DNA from 2 places in the Streptomyces sp. NPDC017225 genome. Region 1 is predicted to be linked to the other one. Evidence: riboswitches for the same ligand, from Rfam matches in the RefSeq annotation. Region 1 holds a riboswitch; the other holds the start of a gene.

The links. A riboswitch is a leader RNA that binds a small molecule or an ion and turns the genes downstream of it on or off. The one in region 1 is predicted to bind S-adenosylmethionine.
Region 2: another riboswitch for S-adenosylmethionine. It lies ahead of ACH4NX_RS08375 (aminotransferase class V-fold PLP-dependent enzyme); the one in region 1 lies ahead of thrC (threonine synthase).

The regions. Positions count from the first base shown of each region.
Region 1 is NZ_JBIRNE010000006.1:31,198-38,662, forward strand. Features, by position in the region: gene ACH4NX_RS15695 (ABC transporter substrate-binding protein) at 1-110, shown strand, start outside; gene ACH4NX_RS15700 (DUF3263 domain-containing protein) at 155-379, shown strand; gene otsB (trehalose-phosphatase) at 529-1,407, shown strand; gene ACH4NX_RS15710 (trehalose-6-phosphate synthase) at 1,484-2,887, opposite strand; gene ACH4NX_RS15715 (hypothetical protein) at 3,032-3,736, shown strand; gene ACH4NX_RS15720 (glucosyl-3-phosphoglycerate synthase) at 3,740-4,714, opposite strand; SAM riboswitch class I at 4,902-5,049, shown strand; gene thrC (threonine synthase) at 5,067-6,371, shown strand; gene ACH4NX_RS15730 (MoaD/ThiS family protein) at 6,368-6,643, shown strand; gene ACH4NX_RS15735 (cold-shock protein) at 7,060-7,263, shown strand.
Region 2 is NZ_JBIRNE010000003.1:252,009-259,473, reverse strand. Features, by position in the region: gene ACH4NX_RS08400 (heme-copper oxidase subunit III) at 1-450, shown strand, start outside; gene ACH4NX_RS08395 (c-type cytochrome) at 516-1,325, shown strand; gene ACH4NX_RS08390 (Rieske 2Fe-2S domain-containing protein) at 1,322-2,380, shown strand; gene ACH4NX_RS08385 (cytochrome bc complex cytochrome b subunit) at 2,377-4,038, shown strand; gene trpD (anthranilate phosphoribosyltransferase) at 4,170-5,234, shown strand; SAM riboswitch class IV at 5,314-5,430, shown strand; gene ACH4NX_RS08375 (aminotransferase class V-fold PLP-dependent enzyme) at 5,612-7,015, shown strand; gene ACH4NX_RS08370 (glycerate kinase) at 6,934-7,465, opposite strand, start outside.

The DNA.
Region 1 (7,465 bases):
GCGCGGACGTCAAGAAGCGCATCGGCCAGGCGGTCGCCCCCGGCGGCAGCACCGAGGAGGTCCTCGCCCAGATCCAGGCGACGGCGATGCGGGCGGGCAGCGCGGAGTAGCGGCCACGGGGCCACTGTCGGTGGCGGGCGTTACGGTGCCGTACATGGACCTGGGACAGAGGGAGCGGCGCATCCTCGCGCTGGAACGCCGCGGCTTTCCCGGCCCCGGCGCGAAGGAGCGCGCGATCCGCGAGGAACTGGGCCTGGCCCCCGTCCGCTACTACCAGCTCCTCAACGCCCTCCTGGACGCCCCCCGCGCGCTGGCGGCCGACCCGGTGACGGTCAACCGGCTGCGCCGGGTACGGGAGTCGCGGCGCTCGGAGCGGTGACGCCGCCGGCGCGGGCGGACGTGATCCGCGGCGCGACCGCGTTCGCAGGGTCGGCCTGTGCCCGTCCGCCCTGTGCCCGTCCGGCCGGTGTGCGGCGGAGGCGCAGAGCGATGCGTGTGCCCCGCGCGCCGGCGGGATAGGTTCGCGGTATGGGCAGCCACCAGGACTCCATCCGTGACGACTCCCCGGACTCTCCGGCCCACCTGCCGACGCCCGCGACGGCGGCCGGACGCGAAGGGCTCGACGCCCTCCTCGCCCGCCCCGGCCGCGCCGTGGTCGCGCTCGACTTCGACGGCACGCTCGCCCCGATCGTCGCCGACCCCGACCGGGCCCGCGCCCACCCGGACGCCGTACCGGCGCTCGCGGCCCTCGCCCCGAAGGTCGCCTCCGTCGCCGTGATCACCGGCCGCCCGGCGGAGGTCGCGGTCCGCCACGGCGGCTTCGCGGCCGTCCCCGGCCTGGGACACCTCGTCGTCCTCGGCCACTACGGAGCCGAGCGCTGGGACGCCGCCACCGGCACCCTCACCACCCCCGACCCGCACCCCGGCGTCGGCGCCGTCCGCGCCGAGCTGCCGGGACTGCTGGAGCGGTCCGGGGCCGGGCAGGGCACGTGGACCGAGGAGAAGGGCCACGCGATCGCCGTCCACACCCGCCGTGCCCCCGACCCCCAGGCCGCCTTCGACACCCTGCGCGCCCCCCTCACCGGCCTCGCCTCCCGCCACGGCCTGATCGTCGAGCCGGGCCGCATGGTCCTGGAGCTGCGCCCGCCCGGCATGGACAAGGGCGCCGCACTGCGGGAGTACGTCCGGGAGCTGGACGCGGGGGCCGTCCTCTACGCCGGCGACGACCTCGGCGACCTCCCCGCCTTCACCGCCGTCGACACCCTCCGCACGGAGGGCACCCCCGGCCTCCTGGTCTGCAGCGGCAGCGACGAGGTCCCGGACCTCCGCGAACGAGCCGACATGGTGGTCGACGGCCCGCCGGGAGTGGTACGCCTGCTCCGTTCCCTGGCCGCACGGCTCGCGTAGCCACTTCCTGCCCCCCCCGTAGCGCCGGGCCGCGCGACCCACCGCAGCCCAGCCCCAACGCCGGATCACCCGGCGATCAAGACCTCAGCGCATCCAACTGCTCCAGGAACCACCGCGCCGGAGGCAACGCCGTCCCCGCCGCCGCCAACCGCTTCGTCCGCTCCGCCCGTTCCCCCGGCGCCACCCCCAACGCCTCGTGCAGCGCGTCGGCCGTGCCGACCACGTCGTACGGGTTCACGACGACCGCGTCCTCCCCCAGCTCCTCGTACGCCCCCGCCTCCCGGGACAGCACCAGCACGCACCCCTCGTCGGAGACGACCGGCACCTCCTTCGCGACGAGGTTCATCCCGTCCCGGACGGGATTGACCAGCGCCACGTCCGCCAGCCGGTACGCCGCCAGCGACCGCGCGAAGTCGTCCTTCACATGCAGCACGACCGGCGTCCACCCCGCCGTCCCGAACTCCGCGTTGATCGAGTCGGCCACCCGCCGCACCTCGGCGGTGTAGTCCCGGTACACGGCGAGGTCCTGCCGCGAGGGGTAGGCGAACGCGACGTGCACGACCCGTTCCCGCCACTGAGGCCGCCCGGTCAGCAGCTCCCGGTACGCCAGCAGCCCCCGCACGATGTTCTTCGACAGCTCGGTCCGGTCCACCCGCACGACGGTCCTGCGCGCGCTTCCGTCCGGGCCGGCGCCGATCTCCGCCCGCAGCGCCGCCATCCGCTCGTCCACGTCGGCCTCGTGCGACCGCCGCCGCAGGAAGTCCGCGTCGGCGCCCAGCCCGTGCACACCGATCTCCGTGGAGCCGAGCCCGCCCACCAGCGCGTCGCAGCAGGCGCTGAACGCGTCGGCCCAGCGCCGGGTGAGGAACCCGAGCCGGTCGGCGCCGAGCATGCCCCGCAGCACCTGCTCGGCGATGTCGTCCGGCAGCAGCCGGAAGTAGTCGACCGGCGCCCACGGCGTGTGCGAGAAGTGCCCGATCCTCAGATCCGGCCGCAGCTCCCGCAGCATCCCCGGCACCAGTGTCAGGTGGTAGTCCTGCACGATCGCGACCGCGCCCTCGGCGGCCTCCTCGGCCAGCGCCTTCGCGAAGGCCCGGTTGTACGCCTCGTAGGAGGCCCACTGCCGCCGGAACTCCGCGTCGAAGACCGGCTCCAGGGGCGTCTGGTAGAGCATGTGGTGCACGAACCACAGCACGCTGTTGGCGATCCCGTTGTACGCGTCCGCGTGCACGTCGGCCGGTACGTCCAGCATCCGCACGCCGTCCTCGCCGACCCCGCGCCGCACCGCCTCGCGGTCGCCGTCGCCGAGCGCGGAGCACACCCACAGCGCCCCCGCGTCCGGCCCGATGGCCGACAGTCCGGAGACCAGCCCGCCCCCGCCGCGCCTGGCGTGCAGCGAACCGTCGTCCCGCACCTCGTACGAGACCGGCCCCCGGTTGGAGGCGACCAGTACCTGAGCAGCACCGAAGCTTGAAGCCATACGCCTCAACGTAGCCAGGCCCCGGAACCCTCAAACGTGCTCGGACGACACTTCGGCATCGATTGCGTCACGCGTCTTGTGCAGAAGATGTGAACGGATCGAGCATATGCGGTGCACATTTCAACTTTCTGGGGGGTGGGCGTCATGCCCATACGTATCCGCCGGTTCGCCGGCACCGCGGCACTGGTCGCGGCCTCGGCGCTGGCTCTGGCCGGTTGCGGGGACGGAAGCGCCGGTACCGGGACGGCGGCCGAGCGACCGGCCTCGGCCACCGCCACACCGACCCCCACGCCCACTCCGACCCCCACAGCCACGCCGGCCTCGACCCCCTCGCCGACCCCCACACCCACCCCCGCCGCCGTCACGCTGGACGACCACACCGGCTCCGCCGTCGGAAAGGCGGTCGGCGCGGCGAAGAAGGCCGGGCTCGCCTACGCCGTCCAGCTCCAGGGCACGGGCGGGAAGCGGGCCTCCTCCTGGGCCGCGGGCGAGGAGGTCTGCGAGCAGACCGACGATCCCGGCGGCTCCTACGACGTGGCGTTCACCGTCCCGCGCAACGGCCGTGACTGCTCCGGTGACCTCCTGCACACCCCGGAACCGGCCCGTACGACGGCCCCCGCCCCGGATCCCGGCACGGACACGGGTTCCGGCACGGGTACGGACACGGGTTCCGGGACCGGCACCGGCGGCTGCGAACTCACCAGCCCCGCCGGCAACTGCTACGCCGACGGCCAGTTCTGCGCCAAGAAGCACCGCGGCCTGAGCACCCACGGGCGCGGTGGCGAGTACCTGACCTGCGCGCAGGACCCGGGCGGCAGGTGGCGCTGGTCGGACGGCGTCGCCGGCTGACGCTCAGGCCACCCTGCGGGCCGCGTACTCCGCGATCTCCGTCATCGGGGGGCGTTCCTCGGTGTCCACCGAGTACGTGCGCGGCTCGAAGCCGTCGGCGCCCCGTTCGAACTGGATGAGGGACGGCCGTACCAGGTGGCCGCGGGCCAGCCGGAGCTGGGCGGTGCGGTAGATCGCGGCGGACATGCGGCCCAGCGCCTGGCCGTCCTGGTGCCGGTGCCTGCGCACGCCGACGTCGACCTGCGCGAGGGCGTCCAGGCCCACCAGGTGCAGGGAGTCGACCAGCATGCCCAGCTCGACCCCGTAGCCGACGGGGAAGGGGAGCCGCTCCAGGAGGGAGCGGCGGGCCGCGTACTCGCCGCCGAGCGGCTGGACGAAACCGGCCAGCCGCGGCCAGTGCATGTTGAGCAGCGGGCGGGCCATCAGTTCCGTGACCCGGCCGCCCTGCCCGGCCGCGGGCAGGCCGGAGGCGCGGCCGCCGTCGGACACGGTGAGCGGGCGGTCGTACATGGCCTTGACGAGGTGCACGCCCGGGTCGGTGAGCAGCGGCCCCACGATCCCGGTGACGAAGTCGGCGGAGAACTCGCGCAGGTCCGCGTCGACGAAGCAGACGATGTCGCCGCCGGTGACCAGCAGCGAGCGCCACAGCACCTCGCCCTTGCCGGGCACGGCCGGGATGCGGGGCAGGATCGCGTCGCGGTGCACGACGCGCGCGCCCGCCGCCGCGGCCACCGCCGACGTGCGGTCGCTCGATCCGGAGTCCACGACCACGATCTCGTCGACGAGCGGGACGCGCCCCATCAGGTCCCGGCGGATCACCGTGACGATGTCGCCGACCGTCGCCTCCTCGTCGAGGGCGGGGAGCACCACGCTGACCGACTGCCCGGTGGTGTGCTTGGCGGCCAGGAGCTGCTGGATCGGCCGGTCCGACACGGACCAGGAGCGTGCGCTCAGCCAGCGCTCGACTTCTTCCAGCACGTTCGGTGGCTCCTTCGTGGTCCGGTGTGATCCATCTCGCGGTGCGGACGACTGTCTCAACCGCCCTGGCCTTCGGTTACAGTCTTGAACAACGCGGAGGCCCACCGCATGCCGGGGGTCCCGCACGCACCAACGCTCGACAAGCGCGCCAGGCGCGACAGGCCGAGCGGGATCAACAATCGAATACCGCTCATCCAGAGGGGCAGAGGGATACGGCCCGTTGAAGCCCCGGCAACCCTCCAGTCGGTTCCTGTCACGCGGACGTGGCGAGGCTCCCGGCTCGGGAAGGTGCCAAATCCGTCTCACGGCGAGATGCGTCGTGAGGAAGATGAGGAGAAAGGGCCTCGCCTCCATGGCTGTGCAGACTGTCGAAAGCACCACCACCCCCGACGCTCCCGCCCCCGCCGGCTCCGTCGATCTGGGCCCCGCCGCAGCGCTCTCCTGCCGCGAATGCGGCCACCGCGTCCCGCTCGGCCCCGTCTTCGCCTGCGAGGAGTGTTTCGGCCCGCTGGAGATCGCCTACGACTTCTCGGCCTACGACACCGAGGAACTCCGCGCGCGTATCGAGGCGGGCCCCGCGAACATCTGGCGCTACGCCCCGCTGCTGCCCGTCCCCGCCGACGTGGCCGACAAGCCGAACATCAACCCCGGCTGGACCAAGCTGGTCAAGGCCGACAACCTGGCCCGCGAGCTCGGCGTCACCGGCGGTCTGTACGTCAAGGACGACTCCGGCAACCCGACGCACTCCTTCAAGGACCGCGTCGTCGCGCAGGCCATCGAGGCCGCCCGCGCCTTCGGCTTCACCACCCTGTCCTGCTCCTCCACCGGCAACCTCGCGGGCGCCGTCGGCGCCGCCGCCGCCCGCGCCGGCTTCCGCTCCTGCGTGTTCATCCCGCACGACCTGGAGCAGGGCAAGGTCGTCATGGCCGCCGTCTACGGCGGTGAGCTCGTCGGCATCCAGGGCAACTACGACGACGTGAACCGCTTCTGCTCCGAGCTGATCGGCGACCCGGCCGGCGAGGGCTGGGGCTTCGTCAACGTCAACCTGCGACCGTACTACGCGGAGGGCTCCAAGACCCTGGCGTACGAGATCTGCGAGCAGCTCGGCTGGCGGCTGCCCGACCAGATCGTCGTCCCGATCGCCTCCGGCTCGCAGCTCACGAAGATCGACAAGGGTCTGCAGGAGCTGATCAGGCTCGGTCTGGTCGAGGACAGGCCGTACAAGATCTTCGGCGCCCAGGCCGAGGGCTGCTCGCCGGTGTCCACCGCGTACAAGGCCGGCCACGACGTCGTACGCCCGCAGAAGCCGGACACCATCGCCAAGTCCCTGGCGATCGGCAACCCGGCCGACGGCCCGTACGTCCTCGACATCGCGCGCCGCACCGGCGGCGCCGTGGAGGACGTGAGTGACGAGCAGGTCGTCGACGCGATCAAGCTGCTCGCGCGCACCGAGGGGATCTTCGCGGAGACCGCGGGCGGCGTGACGGTCGGCGTCACGAGGAAGCTGATCGAGAACGGCGTCCTGGATCCGTCCCTCACCACCGTCGTCCTCAACACCGGCGACGGCCTGAAGACCCTCGACGCGGTGGCCGGTACCGGCCTCACCGCCACCATCCGCCCGAACCTGGACTCCTTCCGAGAGGCTGGCCTCGCATGAGCGTGACCGTTCGCATCCCGACCATCCTGCGCACCTACACCGGCGGCAAGGCCGAGGTCGCCGCCGACGGCGCGAACCTCGGTGAGGTCATCGCCGACCTGGACAAGAACCACACCGGCATCGCCGCCCGCGTGCTGGACGACCAGGGCAAGCTCCGCCGCTTCGTCAACGTCTACGTCAACGACGACGACGTCCGCTTCGAGCAGGGCCTTCAGACCGCGACCCCCAACGGCGCGGGCGTCTCCATCATCCCCGCGGTCGCCGGCGGCTGATACGCGTCGATACACGTCGTAGTACGAATTGCCCTCTCCGTAAGAGAAACGGAGGGGGCAATTCCATGTGATTGAGCACGGTAGAGTTGGGGAACGCGCTCCCGATCGCGAGATCGGGAACTCCGCCTCCCTGCCGCCGGCCCGACAAGAAATAGCCAAAATGCGGGCGTATTTCGCGGCTTTTGTTCCCTTCGTGGACCCCGACTTGACCCGAATTCAGGCGAATTCTTGCCATATTCCGGACCGGGTGCGTCCAGATTTCTCGTCCGACTGACCTGTTGCAGAGGGCAGTTGGACAGATACATTCGGCCGCGGTCGACGCGTTCCGGCGCACGCCCCCAGTCGTGGGGGGCGAGGTCTGACCCGGGTCCGCGAAGTGCGGATCTGTGCAAGGGCCAGTAATAGGGGAGTTAGGCATGGCTCAGGGCACCGTCAAGTGGTTCAACGCGGAGAAGGGGTACGGCTTCATCGCGGTCGACGGTGGTGCGGATGTTTTCGTCCACTACAGCGCGATTCAGATGGACGGCTACCGCACCCTCGAAGAAGGCCAGCGGGTCGAGTTCGAGATCTCGCAGGGTCAGAAGGGCCCGCAGGCCGACATGGTTCGCCTCAGCGCCTGAGACGCGCGGCCACCGCAGCGCGGTCTTCAGCCGAAGGGCCCGTACCTCCCGGGGTACGGGCCCTTCGGCCTGCCCGGACGCGCCCGGGACGCGCTCCGGACCATGCCGGGACCGCCCCCGGGCGGTGTTCGCGGGTGGCTGAGCGCCGGTGTCGATCCCCGAGAGGCGCTTGCACTCGGCAGGGGCGAGTGCTAATCATTGC
Region 2 (7,465 bases), on a different contig from region 1:
TTCTGGTCCGAGAAGGCCGACGCGCTGAACCTTCCGTTCTCCGCGACGAACACCACGATCCTGGTGCTTTCCTCCCTCACCTGTCAGCTCGGCGTGTTCGCGGCCGAGCGCGGTGACGTGAAGAAGCTCCGGATGTGGTTCATCGTCACCTTCGTGATGGGTGCGATCTTCATCGGCGGTCAGGTGTTCGAGTACACCGAGCTGGTCAAGCACGAGGGCCTCTCGCTCTCGTCGGACCCGTACGGCTCGGTGTTCTACCTGACCACCGGCTTCCACGGACTGCACGTGACGGGCGGCCTCATCGCCTTCCTGCTGGTCCTCGGCCGCACCTACGCGGCCCGGAGGTTCACCCACGAGCAGGCGACCGCCGCCATCGTCGTGTCCTATTACTGGCACTTCGTCGATGTGGTCTGGATCGGCCTGTTCGCCACGATCTACCTGATCAAGTAGTCGCGGCGCGCACCCGCGCAATACCAGAAGCATCGACGCAGAAGATCCTGACACCGGGGTAATCCGTGAAAAAGCTCTCCGCACGACGACGCCACCCGCTGGCGGCGCTCGTCGTCCTACTCCTCGCGCTGGCATGCACAGGGGGGCTGTACGCCGCGTTCGCACCCGCGAGCAAGGCGCAGGCCGATGAAACCGCCCAGTCCCTCGCCATCGACGAGGGCAAGAAGCTCTACGCCGTCGGCTGTGCCAGTTGCCACGGCACCGGGGGTCAGGGCACCACCGACGGTCCGAGCCTGGTAGGCGTCGGCGCCGCCGCCGTCGACTTCCAGGTGGGCACCGGACGTATGCCGGCCCAGCAGCCCGGCGCACAGGTCCCGCGCAAGAAGGTGATCTACTCCCAGGCCGAGATCGACCAGCTGGCGGCCTTCGTCGCCTCGCTGGGCGCCGGCCCGGCCGTCCCGTCGGCGGAGAAGTACGGCCCCCAGGGTGCGGACATCGCCAAGGGCGGTGAGCTGTTCCGCAACAACTGCGCGCAGTGCCACAACTTCACCGGCAAGGGCGGTGCGCTGACGCACGGCAAGTACGCGCCGACCCTTGAGGACGTCGACCCGAAGCACATCTACGAGGCCATGCAGACCGGCCCGCAGAACATGCCTTCCTTCCCCGACAGCACGCTGACGGAGCAGAACAAGAAGGACATCATCGCCTACCTGGACGCGGTCAACTCGGACGACACCGTGAACCCCGGCGGTCTCTCGCTCGGCGGCCTCGGGCCGGTCAGTGAGGGCCTCTTCGGCTGGATCTTCGGTCTCGGTGGCTGCATCGCCGTCGCCGTGTGGGTCGCCGCTCGGACCGCAAAGGCCAAGAAGTCATGAGTAGCCAAGACATTCCAGAAGAGAACCTGCCTGCCGAGCAGGGCCGCACGCACGGCGTGCCGAAGCCCGCGGACGAGAAGCACCCGTTCGCGGACCCGGGGCTGCCGCCCCACGAGCACCGGATCCAGGACATCGACGAGCGGGCCGCCAAGCGGTCCGAGCGCACGGTCGCCCTGCTGTTCACGCTGTCGATGCTGGCCACCATCGGCTTCATCGCCTCCTTCGTGGCGATCCCGCACGACGAGGCGGTCTACGTCTGGCCGCTCGGGCACATCAACGCGATGAACCTCGCGCTGGGCCTGACCCTGGGCGTGGCGCTGTTCGCCATCGGCGCGGGCGCCGTCCACTGGGCGCGCACCCTGATGTCCGACGAGGAGGTAGCCGACGAGCGGCACCCGATCGAGGCGTCGCCCGAGACCCGTGCGAAGGTCCACGCGGACTTCAAGCAGGGCGCCAAGGAATCCGTGATCGGCCGGCGCAAGCTGATCCGCAACACGATGTTCGGGGCGCTGACGCTGGTGCCGCTCTCCGGCGTCGTCCTGCTGCGCGACCTCGGCCCGCTGCCCGGGACGAAGCTCCGCCACACGCTGTGGTCCAAGGGCAAGCTGCTCGTCAACATGAACACGAACGAGCCGATGCGTCCGTCGGACATCGCGGTCGGTTCCCTCACCTTCGCCAAGCCCGAGGGCCTGGAGGAGCACGACCACGGCTTCCAGAACGAGATCGCCAAGGCGGCCCTGATGATCATCCGGCTGGAGCCGGAGGCCATCAAGGACAAGCAGGAACTCGAGTGGTCGCACGAGGGCGTCGTGGCGTACTCGAAGATCTGCACCCACGTCGGGTGCCCGATCTCGCTGTACGAGCAGCAGACGCACCACGCGCTGTGCCCCTGCCACCAGTCCACCTTCGACCTTGCCGACGGTGCCCGGGTGATCTTCGGTCCCGCCGGGCACCCGCTGCCGCAGCTGCGGATCGGCGTGAACGACGAGGGCTACCTCGAAGCGCTCAGCGACTTCGAGGAGCCCGTCGGTCCTGCATTCTGGGAGCGCGGATGAGTACTGCAGCCAGCAACCCGAACCCGTCCGCCGGCGCATCGGCGGACCGGTCGCGCGGAAAGGCCCCGGCCGGCGAACGTGTCGCCGACTGGGCCGACGGCAGGCTCGGGATCTACTCCCTGGCCAAGGCCAACATGCGCAAGATCTTCCCGGACCACTGGTCCTTCATGCTGGGCGAGATCTGCCTCTACAGCTTCATCATCATCATCCTCACGGGTGTGTACCTGACGCTGTTCTTCCACCCCTCGATGAACGAGGTGGTGTACCACGGCTCGTACGTCCCGATGCAGGGACAGCTGATGAGTGAGGCGTACAAGTCGACGCTCGACATCAGCTTCGACATCCGGGGTGGTCTGCTGATCCGGCAGATCCACCACTGGGCGGCGATCATCTTCCTCGCCGGCATGTTCGTGCACATGATGCGCGTCTTCTTCACCGGCGCGTTCCGCAAGCCACGTGAGATCAACTGGCTGTTCGGCTTCCTGCTGTTCGTCCTGGGCATGTTCACCGGTTTCACCGGCTACTCGCTCCCGGACGACCTGCTCTCCGGCACCGGTGTCCGCTTCACCCAGGGCGCGATCCTGTCCGTGCCGATCGTCGGTACGTACATCTCGATGTTCCTGTTCGGCGGGGAGTTCCCCGGGACCGACTTCGTCGCCCGGTTCTACTCGATCCACATCCTGCTGCTGCCGGGCATCATGCTCGGGCTCGTGGTCGGCCACCTGATCCTGGTCTTCTACCACAAGCACACGCAGTTCGCGGGTCCCGGCAAGACCAACAAGAACGTCGTCGGCATGCCGCTGCTGCCGGTGTACATGGCGAAGGCCGGAGGCTTCTTCTTCCTGGTCTTCGGTGTCATCGCGGCCATCGCCGGCCTCGTGGCGGTCAACCCGATCTGGTCCATCGGCCCCTACCGGCCGGACATGGTCTCCACGGGCGCCCAGCCCGACTGGTACATGGGCTTCGCCGAGGGCCTGGTCCGGGCGATGCCCGGCTGGGAGATCAACTTCTGGGGTCACACGCTGGTCCTGGGCGTCTTCATCCCACTGGTGATCTTCGGCATCTTCCTGATGCTGATCGCCCTGTACCCGTTCATCGAGTCCTGGGTGACCGGGGACAAGCGCGAGCACCACATCCTGGACCGGCCGCGCAACGCCCCGACCCGGACCGCGTTCGGTGTGGCCTGGGTCACCGCGTACATGATCATGCTGATCGGCGGTGGCAACGACATCGTCGCCACCCACTTCCACCTGTCGATCAACGCGGTCACCTGGTTCGTGCGGATCGGGTTCTTCCTCGGGCCGGTCGTCGCCTTCGTCGTCACCAAGCGGATCTGCCTCGGCCTGCAGCGCCGGGACAAGGAGAAGGTGCTGCACGGCCGCGAGTCGGGCATCATCAAGCGCCTGCCGCACGGTGAGTTCATCGAGGTGCACGAGCCGCTCAGCCAGGAGCAGCTGCACACGCTCACGGCGCACGAGCAGTACAAGCCCGCCGAGATCGGCCCCACGGTCGACGAGAACGGCGTCGAGCGCAAGGTGAAGAGCACCGAGAAGCTCCGCGCCAAGCTCAGCGAGGCCTACTACGGCGAGGACGCGCAGATCCCGAAGCCGACTGTCGAGGAGTACAAGGAGATCACGAGCGGCCACGGCCACCACTGACCCTCCAGCGTCGCCACACCACGGTCGAAGGGCCCCGTCCGATCCTCGGACGGGGCCCTTCGCCCTGCCCGGGGCTGGATAGGGTGGGAGCACACTCCCTTCCCACCACACACACGATGCAGGAGCGGCTCATGAGCGCTGTGACCCCCGCTGGAGGCGACATCGCGGCGGGCCGCTCCTGGCCCGCCGTGCTGAACAAACTGCTGGACGGCCACGACCTCTCCGCGGACGACACCGCGTGGGCGCTGGACGTGATCATGCGCGGCGAGGCGACCGACGCGCAGATCGCCGGCCTCGCGGTGGGCCTCCGCTTCAAGGGGGAGACGGTCGAGGAGATCTCCGGTCTCGTCCGCACCATGTACGAGCACGCCAACGTGATCGAGGTGCCGGGGGAGACGGTCGATATCGTCGGCACCGGCGGCGACGGCGCCAAGACGGTCAACATCTCCACCATGTCGGCGATCGTCGTGGCCGGCACGGGGGCGAAGGTCGTCAAGCACGGCAACCGGGCCGCCTCCTCGGCGTCCGGGGCCTCCGACGTCCTGGAGAAGCTCGGGGTCAATCTGGAGCTGACGCCGAGACGGGTGGCGGAGGTCGCCGAGGAGGCCGGCATCACCTTCTGCTTCGCCGTGAAGTTCCACCCGGCGCTGCGCCACGTGGCGGCGGCCCGCGGCCAGCTGGGTATCCGCACGGTGTTCAACTTCCTGGGCCCGCTGACCAACCCGGCCAGGGTGAAGTCCCAGGCGATCGGGGTCGCCCACGCCCGGATGGCGCCGATCATCGCCGGTGTCTTCGCCGAGCGCGGCCACTCGTCCCTGGTGTTCCGCGGCGACGACGGCCTCGACGAGCTGACCACGACCTCCACCTCCAGGGTCTGGGTGGTGCGGGACGGCCGGGTGACCGAGGAGAGCTTCGACCCGCGGGACGTCGGCCTGGAACTGGTGCCGGTCGAGGCGCTGCGCGGCGCCGACGCCTCCTACAACGCCGACGTCGCCCGCCGCCTGCTGGCCGGCGAGGTGGGCCCCGTACGGGACGCGGTGCTGCTGAACTCGGCGGCGGCCCTGGTGGCCCTGGCGCCCGGCGAGGCGCCGCTGACCGAGCAGCTCCGGGCCGGCATGGACCGGGCCGCCGAGGCGATCGACTCGGGCGCCGCCAAACGGGTGCTGGACCGCTGGGTGGCCGTGAGCAACGCGTAACGCCCTCCCGTGTGACGTGCGTCCCGCGATCCGGACCCGGGTTGCGGGGCGCCGATCTTTTCCCGTACGTTCCTGTGCAGGTCATGAGCGACAGTCATTCGGCCCCGGCCGACTGTCCGGCAACCCTCCGTCCGTGGCGGGGTGCCCCGGGTGAAGACCAGGCCGTAGGCAGCGAGGTCTGCGGCAAGCGCGGACCCCTCGCACTCTTCCGAGTGATCAGCCCAGGGGTCCTGGTCGTTCGAGGGAGCCTCCCGTGAACCAGCGAATGCGATAGGGCCGCAGAGCCCCGCCTCCGCATCCCCCTTTCTTCTCCGTCCCCACGCTCGAGCCGCCGCGGTTCGCGTGGTGACGGCACCTGCCTTCACGGGAGTACACCCATGTCCGTCTCCACCGCTGCCGTCGACCAGTCCCTTTGTGCCCCTCTGCCGGTTCTGGGGCGAGATGTCACCGTCCCGCTCGTCACCGGCGGCGAGGTCGCCTACGCCGCTCTCGACTACGCCGCCAGCGCGCCCGCGCTCCAGCGGGTCTGGGACGACGTGGCGGCCTACGCCCCGTACTACGGCAGCGTGCACCGGGGCGCCGGGTACCTGTCGCAGCTGTCGACCGACCTGTTCGAGAACGCCCGCGGGACCGTCGCCGGGTTCCTCGGCTGCCGGGACGGCGACCAGGTCGTCTTCACCCGGTCCACCACCGACTCCCTCAACCTGCTCGCGGGCGCGCTGCCCGACGGCTGCCGGGTCTTCGTCTTCGAGACCGAGCACCACGCCTCGCTGCTGCCCTGGCGGGGCGCCGACGTGACCTGCCTGGACGCCCCGCGCACTCCCGCGCAGGCCGTCGAGACGCTGGAGCGCGCCCTCGCCGCCCGTGAGCCGTACGGGCCCGCCCTGGTCTGCGTCACCGGCGCCTCCAACGTCACCGGTGAGCTGTGGCCGGTGCGTGAACTGGCCGCCGCCGCGCACGCGCACGGCGCCCGGATCGTCCTGGACGCCGCCCAGCTCGCCCCGCACCACCCGGTCTCCGTGGCCGACCTGGACGTGGACTGGGTCGCCTTCTCCGGACACAAGCTCTACGCCCCCTTCGGCTCCGGGGTGCTGGCCGGCCGCGCCGACTGGCTGCGCGAGGCGGAGCCGTACCTCGCCGGGGGCGGCGCCAGCCGCAGCGTCACCCGGCGCGCCGACGGGGGCGTGGACGTGGAGTGGCACGACAGCGCCGCCCGGCACGAGGCCGGGTCGCCCAACGTCATCGGCGCCTATGCCGTCGCCTCCGCCTGCAAGGCGCTCACCGAGGCCGGGTTCGACAGCCTGGTCGCCCGCGAGGAGCACCTGATCCGGAAGGTACGGGAGGGACTCGCCGAGGTGCCCGAGGTGCGGACCCTCTCCCTCTTCGGTGACGACGCCCCCCGCGTCGGCGTGCTCTCCTTCGTCGTCGAGGGCTGGAACAGCTCGCACTTCGCCGCCGCGCTCTCCGCCGAGTACGGCATCGGCGTGCGCGACGGTCTGTTCTGCGCCCACCCGCTGGTGCGCACCCTGCTCGGCGGTGACCCGCAGGCGCAGGGCGAGTGCGGCGCCCCCGAGGCGGCGCCCGGCGAGAAGTCCCTCAACGCCATCCGCGTGAGCTTCGGCGCGGGCACCCCGGACGAGCACGTCGAGCGGTTCGTGCACGCCGTGCGGGAGCTGGTGAGCGACGGCGCCCGGTGGAACTACCGCACCGAGGACGGCCGCTGCGTCCCCGACACCACCTCCGCCGACACGTCCGGCGCCGAGACGGCTTCCGCCGTCTGAGCGGCCCGGCCCGGCAGCCGCGACCCCAGCAGGATCATCCGCAGCGCCCGCTCCGTGGCGTCCGTGAGCAGCTCGGCGGCGCGCAGCAGCGCGTCCGCCAGGGCCATCGGCGCCGGCATGATGCCGTGGCAGGCGTCCACCCCCGGCACCTCGTGCGCGCCCTCGCCGAGCGTGCCGGCCAGGGCGAGGACGGGACGGCCGTAGAGCTTGGCGCGGCGGGCGACCTCGGCCGGGACCTTGCCGCGCGGCGTCTGGTGATCCAGCGCCCCCTCGGCGGTGAGCACCAGGTCGGCGCGGGCCAGGCGGGCGTCCAGGTCGAGGTGGTCGAGCAGCACGTCGAAACGGGGCAGCAGCCGGGCCCCGACGGCGGCCAGCCCCGCGCCCAGCCCGCCGGAGGCGCCGGTGCCGGGGCCGTGGCGCAGGTCGGTGCCGGTGACACCGAGGTCGCGG